Regions from separate parts of the Streptomyces sp. CAI-85 genome, predicted to be linked through region 3. Evidence: riboswitches for the same ligand, from Rfam matches in the RefSeq annotation. Region 3 holds a riboswitch; each other region holds the start of a gene.
What was found. Region 3 has a riboswitch for cobalamin ahead of G6W55_RS08035 (energy-coupling factor ABC transporter permease). Riboswitches for the same ligand answer to the same signal wherever they lie in the genome.

Region 1: linked by a shared signal. The riboswitch ahead of G6W55_RS24950 (cobalamin biosynthesis protein) and the one ahead of G6W55_RS08035 (energy-coupling factor ABC transporter permease) in region 3 are both predicted to bind cobalamin.
Region 2: linked by a shared signal. The riboswitch ahead of G6W55_RS06165 (CbtB-domain containing protein) and the one ahead of G6W55_RS08035 (energy-coupling factor ABC transporter permease) in region 3 are both predicted to bind cobalamin.
Region 4: linked by a shared signal. The riboswitch ahead of metE (5-methyltetrahydropteroyltriglutamate--homocysteine S-methyltransferase) and the one ahead of G6W55_RS08035 (energy-coupling factor ABC transporter permease) in region 3 are both predicted to bind cobalamin.

Annotation. Positions count from the first base shown of each region.
Region 1 is NZ_JAANNX010000028.1:6,336-9,613, reverse strand. It holds gene G6W55_RS24955 (cobyric acid synthase) at 1-1,235, opposite strand, end outside; gene G6W55_RS24950 (cobalamin biosynthesis protein) at 1,232-2,182, opposite strand; cobalamin riboswitch at 2,282-2,424, opposite strand; gene G6W55_RS24945 (hypothetical protein) at 2,571-2,792, opposite strand; gene G6W55_RS24940 (inorganic phosphate transporter) at 2,841-3,278, opposite strand, start outside.
Region 2 is NZ_JAANNX010000003.1:131,065-134,342, forward strand. It holds gene tsaD (tRNA (adenosine(37)-N6)-threonylcarbamoyltransferase complex transferase subunit TsaD) at 1-953, opposite strand, end outside; cobalamin riboswitch at 1,114-1,257, shown strand; gene G6W55_RS06165 (CbtB-domain containing protein) at 1,294-1,512, shown strand; gene G6W55_RS06170 (CbtA family protein) at 1,534-2,289, shown strand; gene G6W55_RS06175 (hypothetical protein) at 2,393-2,761, shown strand; gene G6W55_RS06180 (3-hydroxybutyryl-CoA dehydrogenase) at 2,928-3,278, opposite strand, start outside.
Region 3 is NZ_JAANNX010000004.1:181,822-185,099, reverse strand. It holds gene cbiQ (cobalt ECF transporter T component CbiQ) at 1-497, opposite strand, end outside; gene G6W55_RS08040 (energy-coupling factor ABC transporter substrate-binding protein) at 502-879, opposite strand; gene G6W55_RS08035 (energy-coupling factor ABC transporter permease) at 876-1,613, opposite strand; cobalamin riboswitch at 1,643-1,825, opposite strand; gene G6W55_RS08030 (superoxide dismutase) at 2,044-2,685, shown strand; gene G6W55_RS08025 (SGNH/GDSL hydrolase family protein) at 2,880-3,278, shown strand, end outside.
Region 4 is NZ_JAANNX010000001.1:395,680-398,957, reverse strand. It holds gene metE (5-methyltetrahydropteroyltriglutamate--homocysteine S-methyltransferase) at 1-1,808, opposite strand, end outside; cobalamin riboswitch at 1,961-2,186, opposite strand; gene G6W55_RS01675 (FdhF/YdeP family oxidoreductase) at 2,238-3,278, opposite strand, start outside.

The sequences.
Region 1 (3,278 bases), on a different contig from region 3:
AGGAAGGGCTCCCCGCCGGTCACCGTCGCGACCCCGTGATGGATCTCGTACCCCTCGACCCGCTCGCCGAGGGCCTCGCCGGCCGGCCGGGTGAGGGTCTTCTCCGGGGCGAACCGCACCCGGACCGGCAGCAGTCCGAGCCCGTCGACCCGCCCGCGGCGGCTCTCGACGTCGTCCTCGATGTGCTCGCCGAGGATCTGAAAACCGCCGCAGATCCCGAGCACGGGCCGCCCCTCGGCCGCCCGCCGGGCGAGCGCGTCGGCGAGCCCCCGCTCGCGCAGCCACTCCAGCGCCCGCACGGTCCCCCGGGTGCCGGGTACGACGACGAGATCGGCGTCCGCCAGCTCCTCGGGCCGGTCCACGAACCGCACGACGACACCGGGCTCGGCGGCCAGCGCGTCCACGTCCGTGAAGTTGGACATCAGCGGGATCGCGCACACGGCGACCCGCAGCACGTCCTCGCCCACCGGCGGCGACACGTTCGACTCGCGCACGGTGCCGCGCAGCGACACCCGCAGACCGTCCTCCTCGTCGATCCCGAGCCCGTGCCGGAACGGCAGCACCCCGTAGGTGCGGCGGCCGGTGAGCCCGTGCAGCATGTCGAGCCCGGGTTCCAGCAGGCTGACGTCCCCGCGGAACTTGTTGACGAGGAACCCGGCGACCAGCTCCTGGTCCTCCGGCGACAGCAGCGCGACGGTGCCGAAGAAGGAGGCGAAGACGCCCCCGCGGTCGATGTCGCCGACCACCAGCACCGGCAGCCGCGCGCTGCGCGCGAGGCCCATGTTCACGATGTCGGTGCGCCGCAGGTTGATCTCGGCGGGACTGCCCGCCCCCTCGCAGATCACCGCGTCGTACGTGCCGCGCAGCTCGGCCAGACAGTCGACGACCGTCCCGAGGAGCCGCTGCTGACGGCCCCCGTGGTAGCCGCGCGCGCTCATCTCGCCGACCGGCCTGCCGAGCAGCACGACCTGGCTGCTGCGCTCCCCGCCGGGCTTGAGCAGCACCGGGTTCATCAGCGCGCTCGGCTCGATCCGGCACGCCTGCGCCTGCATGGCCTGGGCGCGCCCGATCTCGGCGCCCTCCTTCGTCACGAAGGAGTTCAGGGACATGTTCTGCGCCTTGAACGGCGCGACCTTCACCCCCTGCCGCACCAGCCACCGGCAGATCCCGGCGGTGACGACGCTCTTGCCCGCGTCGGACGTGGTGCCGGCGACGAGCAGCCCCCCGCCCGTCATGACGCCCGCCCCCGCACCCGCGCGGCGGCGGCCCGCCCGGCGACGGTGACGCCGAGCGCGAGCAGCGCGACCCGGCGGGACAGCCGTACCGCCCGCTCGATGTCCTTGACCTCCACGGAACGCCCCTCCTGGTTCAGCACCGGCCGGTGTTCGACCCGGCCCCCGTACGACAGCGTCCCGCCGAGCCGCACCCCGAGCGCCCCCGCGAAGGACGCCTCCACGGGCCCGGCGTTGGGACTGGGATGCCGGTGGGCGTCGTCCCGCCAGGCCCGTACGGCGCCCCGCGGATCGTCCCCCGCGAGGGCGGCGAGGACGGCGGTGAGCCGTGCCCCCGGCCAGCCGGCGAGGTCGTCCAGGCGCGCGGACGCCCACCCGAAGCGCAGATGGCGCGGCGAGCGGTGTCCGACCATGGCGTCCAGCGTGTTGACGGCCCGGAACCCGAGCAGCCCGGGCACTCCGGCGGCCGCTCCCCACACCAGGGCCCCGGTGACGGCGTCGGAGGTGTTCTCGGCGACGGACTCGACCACGGCGCGGGCGATCCCGTCGGCGTCCAGGGCCTGCGGGTCGCGCCCGCACAGATGCGGCAGTCGGGCCCGCGCCGCGTCGACGTCCCCGCTCTCCAGGGCCTGCCCGACGGCCCGTGCCTCGCGCGCGAGGGAGGTGCCGCCGACGACGGCCCAGGTGGCGGCGGCGGTGAGGGCGACGGACCCGGCGGGGGAGGAGCGCACGGCGCGCGAGGCGGCGGCCCCGAGCGCTACGGCGCCCCCGGCGCACACCAGGGTGTGCAGGGCGCCCCGGCCCCGGTGGTCGCGCCACAGCACGCGCTCCACGGCACCGGCGGCCCGCCCGAATCCGGCGACCGGATGACCCCGGCGGGGATCGCCGAGGAGCAGGTCGCCGAGGAGGCCGAGCGCGGCGCCGTACGCGTGGACGCGGTCGGCACGCACCGGCTCAGCCGGCCGTGCGGCCGGGCAGTGGCCTGGTGCGGTACCTCAACGACCGAGCGCGCATGGCGATATGTCCTCACTCAGGGTGTCCGCGCCCTGGTTCGACGAGACCGGCGGTGAGAGTTCCTGGCTCCCGGGGGTTCCTACCCCGGTGACAGTGGCGGGACCGCGCCGGATTCGCACCGGCTTCCTCTTCTGCCGCCGTAGCTGGCCCCGGCAGTCCACCACGGGCCCCGAAGGGCCGTCAACTTGCCGTTGACCTGCGGGGGGAGAGTGTGCAGAACCCCACACCGCCCGTCCGCGGACCGGGCCGCACACGAAGGCGCGCCCGGTCCGGGACCCCGGGAAGGGGCCGGACCGGGCGCGCCCGGGGACGGTCGTCGTGGCCTCAGGCCACGATCAGCGAGATCCCGTAGGCCACCGCGGCCGTGCACGCCGCGAAGCAGGCGTACGCGCCGGTGAGGGCGAGGGTGGCGGAGCCGCCCCGCGCGGTGGCCCGTTCGCGGTGGGAGAGGGCCATGATGCCGAGGGTGAAGAGGCCCACGAGGGCCACGGTGACCACGAGGCTGACGCCGAAGACGGAGCCCAGGGCTGCCCAGTCGATCTTCATAGGGATGCTGTTCCTTCGCGTTCCTGCGTATCCGGGCGGGGCTTGGCCCTAGACCGTGGGGGCGGGTGAGGCCGCCGGCTCGGTCGCCGGGGAGGCGATCGTGGCGGTCAGGGTCTCGGAGACCGGCTCGTGAGCCGACTCGGTCATGGCTGCGGTGGGCGGCGGGGTCACCGCGGCGATGGCGGTGGTGACGACACCGGCCGGCTCGTCCGGATGGTCGTTGACGTTGGTGTGGTCGACGTGCTCACGGCGGGAGATCTTCCAGATGGCGGCGCTGGAGGCGATCAGGAAGACCGCGACCACCGCGGTGCCCCAGGAGCCGAAGCCGGTCACGTACTCGGCGAGCGCGCCCACCAGGGCGGCGGCCGGGAGCGTGAGGCCCCAGGCGACGAACATCCGGGTCGCGGTGGACCAGCGGACCACCCCGCCCTTGCGGCCGAGGCCCGCGCCCATCACGGAACCGGAGACCGAGTGCGTGGTGGAGAG
Region 2 (3,278 bases), on a different contig from region 3:
CCGGCACGGACCAGGAGATCGCCCACCGCGGCGATCATCGCGCCGTTGTCCGTGCACAGCTTGAGGGGCGGCACCCGCAGCGTGATCCCGGCGGCCCGGCACCGCTCCTGCGCCAGCGACCGCACCCGCGAGTTCGCGGCGACCCCGCCGACCACGACCAGCGTGGTGACCCCGTGCTCGCGGCAGGCCGCCACCGCCTTGCGGGTCAGTACGTCCGCCACGGCCTCCTGGAGCGAGGCCGCGCCGTCGGCCACCGGCAGCTCACGGCCCGCGTGCCCCTCGGCCCAGCGCGCCGCCGCCGTCTTCAGACCGGAGAAGGAGAAGTCGTACGACCCCGGAAGCGGGCGCGGGAACGGCACGGCGCGCGGATCGCCCTCGCGCGCCGCCCGGTCGACGGCCGGACCGCCGGGATACGGCAGCCCGAACACCCGCGCCACCTTGTCGAAGCACTCCCCGGCGGCGTCGTCCAGGGTGTCGCCGAGGTGGACGATCGGATCGCGGACGAGATCACGGACGAGCAGCAGCGAGGTGTGGCCGCCGGAGACGATCAGCACCATGCAGGGATCGGGCAGCGGGCCGTGCTCCAGCGTGTCGGCGGCGACATGCCCGGCCAGATGATGGACGCCGTACAGCGGCACCCCCAACGCGTACGCGATGCCCTTCGCACCGGCCAGACCCACCTGAAGCGCACCGGACAGACCCGGTCCGGTGGTGACGGCGACGGCGCCGACGTCCGACAGTCGCAGCCCCGCCTCGTCGAGCGCCCGGCGCACGACCGGGCGCAGGGCGTGCAGATGGGCGCGGGAGGCGATCTCGGGCACCACCCCTCCGTAGCGGGCGTGCTCGTCCATGCTCGACGCGATCGCGTGGCCGAGCAGCACCCCGTCCCGGACGATCCCCGCGCCGGTCTCGTCGCACGACGACTCGATCCCGAGCACGATCGGAGAGACCATGAGGCACCCTTTCTGCCTAGTGTTAGTTATTGCGAATAGTGTGCAATAAGGTCGACCGTGTTGGGAAGCTCGGCCCGGCTCGGCGAACGCGACCTCTGCCTCAGTCAGGTAAGCGTTGGGTGTGAGCGGGGGCCCGGAGGACGTTCGGTCATTGGCCATGTCCCGTTCGAGCGGTACGGTCGGCCAGTTATCGACGACGGCGATGCGGAAGCCGGTGGGAATCCGGCACGGTCGCGCCACTGTGTGCCACTCCTGGACTGCGGGGGTGGTGAGTCAGACCCGTGACCGTCGTCATGTGCACCACCGAGATGGGACGCGAACTCCCAGAGGAGGCCCTGCCATGGCGCAGCATGTCGCCCCGCCGTCCAGCACCCCCGTCGTTCCCGGCAAACTGCCGGTCGGCGCGATCGTGCCCTGGGCGGTGTTCTTCGGGATCCTGATGCTGGTCCTGCTGTACTTCGTCGGCGCCGAACAGGGTGCCACCGCCGTCGTGTCCGGCGAGAACGTCCACGAATGGGTGCACGACGCCCGTCATCTGCTCGGCTTCCCCTGCCACTGAGACCGGGGAGCCTGAAGCGTCATGAACTCCACAGTTGTGAGAAACCTGCTCGTGCGCGGCATGCTCGCCGGCCTCGCCGCCGGTGTACTGGCCCTGCTCGTCGCCTACTTCCTCGGTGAACCGCTCGTCGACAGGGCGATCGGCTTTGAGGAGTCCCACGCCCCCGCCCATGAGCACGAGGTCGAACTCGTCTCCAGGGGCCTCCAGTCCACCGCCGGCCTGGCCACCGGAGTGCTGCTCTACGGGGTCGCGTTCGGCGGGATCGCCGCGCTGGCCTACTGTTTCGCGCTGGGACGGGTGGGGCGGTTCGGTCCCCGGGCCACCGCGCTGCTGCTGTCCGGCGTCGCACTGGTCGCCGTGTACGTGGTGCCGTTCCTGAAGTATCCGGCCAACCCGCCGGCCGTCGGGGATCCCGACACCATCGGCAAGCGGACCACCCTGTACTTCCTGATGATGGTCCTCAGCGTCCTGCTCGCGGTGGCCGCCACCCTCCTGGGCAGGCGGCTCGCGCCGAGACTGGGCAACTGGTACGCCACCGTCGCCGCGGTGGCGGCCTTCGCCCTCGCGGTCGGGCTGGCGTACGCGTTCCTGCCGGTGGTCAACGAGGTTCCGGGTGACTTCCCGGCCACCGTGCTGTGGCGGTTCCGGATCTCCGCGCTGGCCATGCAGGCCACGCTGTGGGCCGGATTCGGGCTCGTCTTCGGCGAGTTGGCCCAGCGGCTCCTGCACCCCACGCCGAAGGCCGTCCCGGTCGCGGCGGGGACGGTCCCCGGCTGACCGAAATGCGCTCATGTGAGAGGGCCCGCGGAACCATCCGAGGGCCCTCTCGCGTTCCGCGTTCTAGTGCGACGACCCCGGTGAGGAGCGGAGGAGCAGCCCAGTGGCCAGACACCCACAACCGCGCCGCATCACCCTCGGAGGGCGCGAGGCCGTGGCGCTCACCGTGGAGGAGTACGAGGCGCTGATGGCGAGCCGTCGGCAGATCGGCGGCCAGAGCGCCCGGGTACGTGTACTCGGTCAGCAAGTCCGGCGCACCGAGCGGCTGTTGCAGGACCTGGAGACGCTGGTCGCCGCTCCACCGGACCACTGCCACGAGGGTGCGGGCACGACGCCGACGGACTGCGTCCACCTCCATGCGAGCACCGCGAAGACGGACACAGCCGAGACGGAATCCGACTCCGGGCAGCCGGACTGCCTGCGCTGCGCCCTCGCGGCCCTGCTGCACCGCCACCGCGGCACCGCGTCCTGAGCCCGGATTCCCGAGTCGTGATCGAGAGGGAGGCGGCGGTCACGGAACACCGGAGGGCGAGAAGCGCTGTGCAGACGCTCCCCGCCCCTCTCCAGTCGTGCCGTACCGGGGACCCTCATCCCCCGTGCGGCTCCGCGGGCCCCTCAGCCCGCGTCGGACCAGGCCCTCAGCCCTGGTCGTAGGTGTGGAATCCGCGGCCGGACTTGCGGCCGAGGAGTCCGGCCTCCACCATCCGCTGGAGCAGCGGCGGCGGGGCGTAGAGCGGCTCCCGGAACTCGTCGTACAGGGACTCCGCGATCGAGGCGACCGTGTCCAGGCCGATCAGATCCGCGAGCCTGAGCGGGCCCATGGGGTGCGCGCAGCCCAGTTCCATGCCGGCGTCGATGTCGGCCGCACTGGCGAAGCCGGACTCCGCCATCCGGACGGCGGCGAGAAGGTACGGCACGAGCAGGGCGTTGACGACGAAGCCGGCCCGGTCCTGGGACCGGACGACCGTCTTGCCGAGCGTGCGCGTCGC
Region 3 (3,278 bases):
TGCGCCTCCCGGATCCGCCGCATCGAGTCGAGCAGCAGGAAGCTCATCCGGTACGTCACCAGCGCCACGTCCACCACGGGTGCGGGCACCCCGGCCCTGACCAGGCGCGGCAGCAGGTCGGACATCGGGGTGGTGAACGCGAACAGCAGGACGCCGAGCGAGGCGGCGGAGGTGCGCAGCAGCAGTTCCCCGGCGCGTACGGTGCCGCCGTCGGCCCAGCCCACGAACCCGCCCGGCCCGCCCACTTGGAAGAGCAGGGTGAGCGCGCCGGTGACACAGAACCCGAGCGGCACCCGGTAGGCCCGCCACAGCCGGCGGCCCGGCACCCCGGCCGGTCCCAGCAGTACCGCGAGGGCGGTCACCAGGACGAGCGCGGCGCCGGGCCAGGGCGGCAGACAGACGGCGAGAGCGGTCAGACCGAGTCCGAGCACGGCCTTGTCCACGGGATGGCGGCGGCGCCAGCGACTGCTGTGCGCCGCCGCGTCGATCGGCAGCACCCGGTCAGGCCCGTTCGGCGGCGGGGCCGGGGGAGCCGCTCGCGGCCGGGTCGCCGTCCGGGGTGTTCTGGCGGGCCAGGGCCCGCTCCTCGCCCTGGCGCCGGCCCCGGTGCACACCGAAGTAGTAGGCGAGGACCCCGGCGCCCAGCGCCGCCTGGACGGCGAACAGCGCCGACTCGATCTCACCGGACGGCGGTTCGTAGAGCGGGGAGAACCACGGTTCGTAGTCCGGCTCGATCTCGGTGATCGCCGTCTCCGCCTCGGCGTCGGCGCCGGTGAACGGCTCCTCCTTGTGGTCGCCGAGCCCGAGGGCCAGCGGCAGGACGGCCAGCGCGGCCACCACGAGCAGCAGCAGGACGTTGATCTTCGTGTTGCGGTTCATCGGGCCACCGCCTCGGTGCCGGCCTCGGTGGAGGCGCCGTTGTCGGTGGAGGTGCCGTTCCGCTTCCGGCCGCCGGTCACCAGCACGCCGAGCCGGGTCAGTTCACCCTTGCTGGACTGGACGAGCAGCCGCATCACGAACACCGTGAGCAGACCCTCGCTGACCGCCAGCGGGATCTGGGTGACGGCGAAGATGGAGCCGAACTTGCCGAGCGCGCCCAGGAATCCGCTGCCCGGGTCGGGGAACGCCAGCGCCAACTGCACGCTGGTCACGCAGTAGGTGGACAGGTCGGCGGCGAACGCGCCGAAGAACACCGCGACCATCAGCGGCACGTCGAAGCGCCGCAGCAGCTTGTAGACGGCGTAGCCGGCCCACGGCCCCACGATCGCCATGGAGAAGACGTTGGCGCCGAGCGTGGTGAGCCCGCCGTGGGCGAGCAGCAGCGCCTGGAAGAGCAGGGTGATGGTGCCCAGGACGGCCATGATCGGCGGCCGGAACAGGATGGCGCCCAGGCCGGTGCCGGTGGGGTGGGAACAACTCCCCGTCACGGACGGCAGTTTCAGGGCGGACAGAACGAAGGTGAAGGCCCCGGAGGCGCCGAGCAGCAGGGTGCTCTCGGGGTTCTCCCTGACCTCACGGGTGAGTGAACGGACTCCGTGGACGACAAATGGTGCGGACGCGACGCCCCAGGCGACGGCGTGCGCCGGCGGGAGGAAACCCTCGGCTATGTGCATGGTTCAGCGGACCCTCTCCAGCACCTCGTGGATGGTTGACGCGCCCCGGCCGGTCTCCTGGCTGACGGGTACCACCGTCCGTGCTCCGCCTTCCCGGGTCCGAGGACCCAGTGGCTGCCCGTGAGGGCCGGAGCCGGACTTCCCGATCACAGTGGCGAGGGCCGCACCGGTTTCACACCGATTTCCCGTTCACCGAGGCGTGGTGACAGTAGTGCCCGTACGAGGCCCCTGACAAGCGACAACGGGGGGCGCGAGGGCGGCGTGGGACGGCTCACACACCGGCGCACATCCAGCGCACACGCCGAGCGCGGCGGCGGCAGGGCGACGACACGTCTCCGGTCCTAGGTCCTACGGCTGATCAGCGCGGGCACCCTTCTGCTGTTAGCGTGCACTTGCATACCATTCGCAATAACGTCGGAGGACGTTGGACATGGCGGTTTACACGCTCCCGGAGCTTCCGTACGACTACGCGGCGCTCGCCCCGGTCATCAGCCCCGAGATCATCGAGCTGCACCACGACAAGCACCACGCGGCGTACGTCAAGGGTGCGAACGACACCCTGGAGCAGCTCGCGGAGGCCCGGGACAAGGAGTCCTGGGGTTCGATCAACGGCCTGGAGAAGAACCTGGCGTTCCATCTCTCCGGGCACATCCTGCACAGCATCTACTGGCACAACATGACCGGCGACGGCGGCGGCGAGCCGCTGGAGGCGGACGGCGTGGGCGAGTTGGCGGACGCGATCGCCGAATCCTTCGGCTCCTTCGCGAACTTCAAGGCACAGCTCACCAAGGCGTCGGCCACCACCCAGGGTTCGGGCTGGGGCGTCCTCGCCTACGAGCCGCTCTCCGGCCACCTCATCGTCGAGCAGGTCTACGACCACCAGGGCAACGTCGGCCAGGGCTCCACCCCGATCCTGGTCTTCGACGCCTGGGAGCACGCCTTCTACCTCCAGTACAGGAACCAGAAGGTCGACTTCATCGACGCGATGTGGGCGGTCGTCAACTGGCAGGACGTGGCCCGCCGTTACACGGCCGCCAAGGAACGCGGCAACAGCCTGCTGCTGACCCCGTGACCGACACACCCCGAGGGGCGGCCCCGATCGACACGGGGTCGCCCCTTCCCTATCGAATTTCTCGATAGCGCGGCGTTATAGGGGTCGACAAAAGTTATCGCGAATGCCTATACGGCAATCCGGAAGGAGCGCTTCTCAGATTTAATTACCGAGCAGTAGAACTGGTCCGCCCAATCACATCGTGAGGCAGGACCATGAAATTGCGTAGAATCATCTCAGCCGTTTTGGCGTCGCTCCTGACGGCCGGACTCGCTCTGACGAGCAGCGGTACGGCACAGGCGGCAGGCGAGGAGTACGTCGCCCTCGGTGACTCCTACTCCTCCGGGGTCGGCGCCGGCGACTACCTGCCCGAGAGCGGTAGCTGTCTCCGCTCGAAGTACGCCTACCCGTCCGAGTACAACCGGCAGCGCAAGCCGTCCAAGTTCTCGTTCATGGCGTGCTCGGGCGCGACGACCGTCGACGTGCTGAACACCCAGCTCGGCCCGCTCAACGCCTCGACCACGCTGGTCAGCGTGGGGGCCGGCGGTAACGACGCGGGGTTCTCCGACGTCATCCGCACCTGCGTGCTCAACATCACCGACAGCGCCTGCATC
Region 4 (3,278 bases), on a different contig from region 3:
AGGTCGTTGACCTCGTCGCGCAGGGCGAGGGCGACCTGCCGGGCGGTGTCGCCGAGGGGCTGGTCGTCGCGGACGAAGGACCAGGCGAGCATGGTGACCGGCCCGGTGAGCATGCCCTTGACGGGACGTGAGGTGAGGGACTGGGCGTACGTCGTCCAGCGCACGGTCATCGGCTCGGGACGGGAGATGTCCCCGGCGAGGATCGGCGGGCGGACGTAACGGGTGCCGTAGGACTGGACCCAGCCGTGCTGCGTGGCCAGATAGCCGGTGAGCTGTTCGGCGAAGTACTGGACCATGTCGTTGCGTTCGGGCTCGCCGTGCACGAGGACGTCCAGTCCGGCCTTCTCCTGGAAGGCCAGCACCTCCTGGATCTCCGTCCTGATGCGCTCCTCGTAGGCGTCGGTGCCGATGCGTCCGGCGCGCAGGTCGGCGCGTGCGGTGCGCAGTTCGGCGGTCTGTGGGAACGAGCCGATCGTCGTAGTGGGCAGCAACGGCAGCCCGAGATGCGCGCGTTGGGCAGTGGCGCGTTCGGCGTAGGGCTGGGCGCGGCGGGTGTCCGCTTCGGTGACGGCCTCCGCGCGGGACCGGACCGCCGGGTCACGGGTGATCGGCGAGTTCGCGCGGGACGCCAGGTCCGCCCGGTTGGCGGCGAGTTGGGCCGCGATGGCGTCGGTGCCGCGGGTGAGGCCCTTGGCGAGGGTGACGACCTCCGCGGTCTTCTGGCGCGCGAAGGCCAGCCAGCGCAGGATCTGCGGGTCGATGTCCCGTTCGGCGGCGGCGTCGAGCGGCACATGGAGCAGGGAGCAGGACGCGGCCACGTCGACCCGGTCGGCCAGACCGAGCAGCGTACCCAGCGTGGTGAGCGACGCGGAGAGGTCGTTGACCCAGATGTTGCGGCCGTTCACCACACCGGCGACCAGCCGCTTCCCGGGCAGCCCGCCCACCGCGGCCAGCGCGTCCAGGTTGGCGGCCGCCCGCTCGGTGAAGTCCAGCGCCAGCCCCTCCACCGGCGCCTTGGCCAGCACGGACAGGGCCTCGCCGAGCCGGTCGAAGTACGAGGCGACGAGCAGCTTCGGACGGTCGGTGAGCGCGCCGAGGTCGCGGTAGGCGCGGGCGGCGGCGTTGAGCTCGGCCGGGGTGCGGTCCTGGACCAGGGCCGGTTCGTCGAGCTGCACCCAACCGGCCCCGGCGGCACGCAGATCGGCGAGGACCTCGGCGTACACCGGCAGCATCCGGTCCAGGAGCGTCAGCGGGTCGAAGTCCGCCGGCACACCGGGCGCGGGCTTGGACAGCAGCAGATAGGTGACGGGACCGACGAGGACCGGCCGGCCCGTGAGCCCGAGGGCGTGCGCCTCCTCCAGCTCGGCGACCTGCTTGGCGGAGTCGGCCGTGAAGACGGTGTCCGGGCCCAACTCGGGCACCAGATAGTGGTAGTTGGTGTCGAACCACTTGGTCATCTCCAGCGGCGCCACGTCCTGCGTGCCGCGGGCCATCGCGAAGTAGCCGCCCAGCGCGTCCGCTTCGACGGCGGCGCGGTGCCGTTCGGGGATCGCGCCCACCATCACGGTCGTGTCGAGGACGTGGTCGTAGTACGAGAAGTCCCCCGTCGGGACCTCGTCGACGCCGGCGGCGGCGAGCTGCCGCCAGTTGCTCCGGCGGAGTCCGGCGGTGGTCTCCCGGAGGGCGTCGGCGGTGACGCGGCCCTTCCAGTAGCCCTCGATCGCCTTCTTCAGTTCCCGGCTCTGCCCCTGACGGGGGTAGCCGTACACGGTGGCCCGTGCTGCCGCGGCTGCGGGCTTGGTGGTCACGGAGATCTCCTTCGCGAGACTGATCCCTGAGATCCCGGCGACGGGACGAGAGCGCGAAGGGGTGACAGACCGAACGGCAGCGGCCCACGGCCGTCCGTACGATGTGTGCGCCGACCCGCCCTCGAGGTCACCGGGATGTCCGCGCGTGAGTGCTTCACACACGGGCAGTTGGCAGGTCTTCGGACTCGTGGGCGCGTCCTCCGGCCGTCGGAGGTCACCTACTGGCCGTCGCTTCCCAGGCCCTGTTCGTCGGGCCCAGTGCGTATGACGGCGGTCGTTCCCACTCACCGCTGCGGGGCAGTCCCGGATTCCCACCGGGTTCCCTCTTACGACGCTCCCGCCTGGCGGACGGGGCGAACCAGCTACGCGGGCCACCCTACGCGGTGCCGTCGTCCGCGTGAAACCCCCGGCGCCCGCGTGTACAGGCCGTCAGGAGCGGGTGATCGTCACCTTCAGGTGCTTCATCAGCGGCTGGTCGCTCTGCTCGCTGTAGTCGCCGATCGCGCACAGCACGTTCATCTCCGGCATGTAACCGGCCGCGCAGCCCCGTGGAATGTCGTACGGGATGGCCAGATAGCCGTCGAGGCGGCGTTCGCTGCCGTCCTTGGCGGTGCTGACGATGTCGACCGGGTCGAACTCGGCGATGGCGCGGTCCCGCATGTCGTCCTGGTTCATGAAGACGAGCGTGCGGAGGTTCTTGACGCCCCGGTAGCGGTCGTTGTCGGAGTAGATCGTGGTGTTCCACTGGTCGTGGGAGCGCATCGTGCCCAGGGCGAGGGTGCCGGGTCCGGGGACGACATCGGGCAGCGGGGCCGCCGAGAACTCGGCGAGGCCCGACGGCGTGCGGAAGACCAGTTCGCGCGCCGGCTGCTTGATACGGAAGCCGAGCGGCAGCCGCACCCGGCGGTTGCAGTCCTCGAAGCCGTCCAGGACCTGGGCCATGGTGTCGCGGATACGGTCGTAGTCCTCGACGTACCAGTCCCAGGGCGTGTCGCTGTCCGGGAGGGCGGCGCGGGCCATGCCGGCGATGATGGCGGGCTCGGAGAGCAGATGCTTGGAGGCGGGGCGCTTCATGCCCACCGACAGATGGACCATGCTCATCGAGTCCTCGACCGACGTGGCCTGGATGCCGCCGCGCTGGTGGTCCTTCTCGGTCCGGCCCAGACACGGCAGGATGACCGCCTGCCGGCCGTGGACCAGATGGCTGCGGTTCAGCTTGGTGCTGACCTGCACGGTCAACGCGCAGGAGCGCAGCGCCTCATAGGTGTACGGGGTGTCGGGCGCGGCGAGCGCGAAGTTGCCGCCCATGCCGACGAACACCTTCACATCACCGCGGTGCATCGCCTGGATGGTGTTGACGGTGTCGAGGCCGTGCTTGCGCGGCGGGTCGATCCCGCACACCTCGCCCAGCCGGTCCAGGAACTCCGTACTGGGCCGGTGGTCGATGCCGCACGTGCGGTTGCCCTGCAC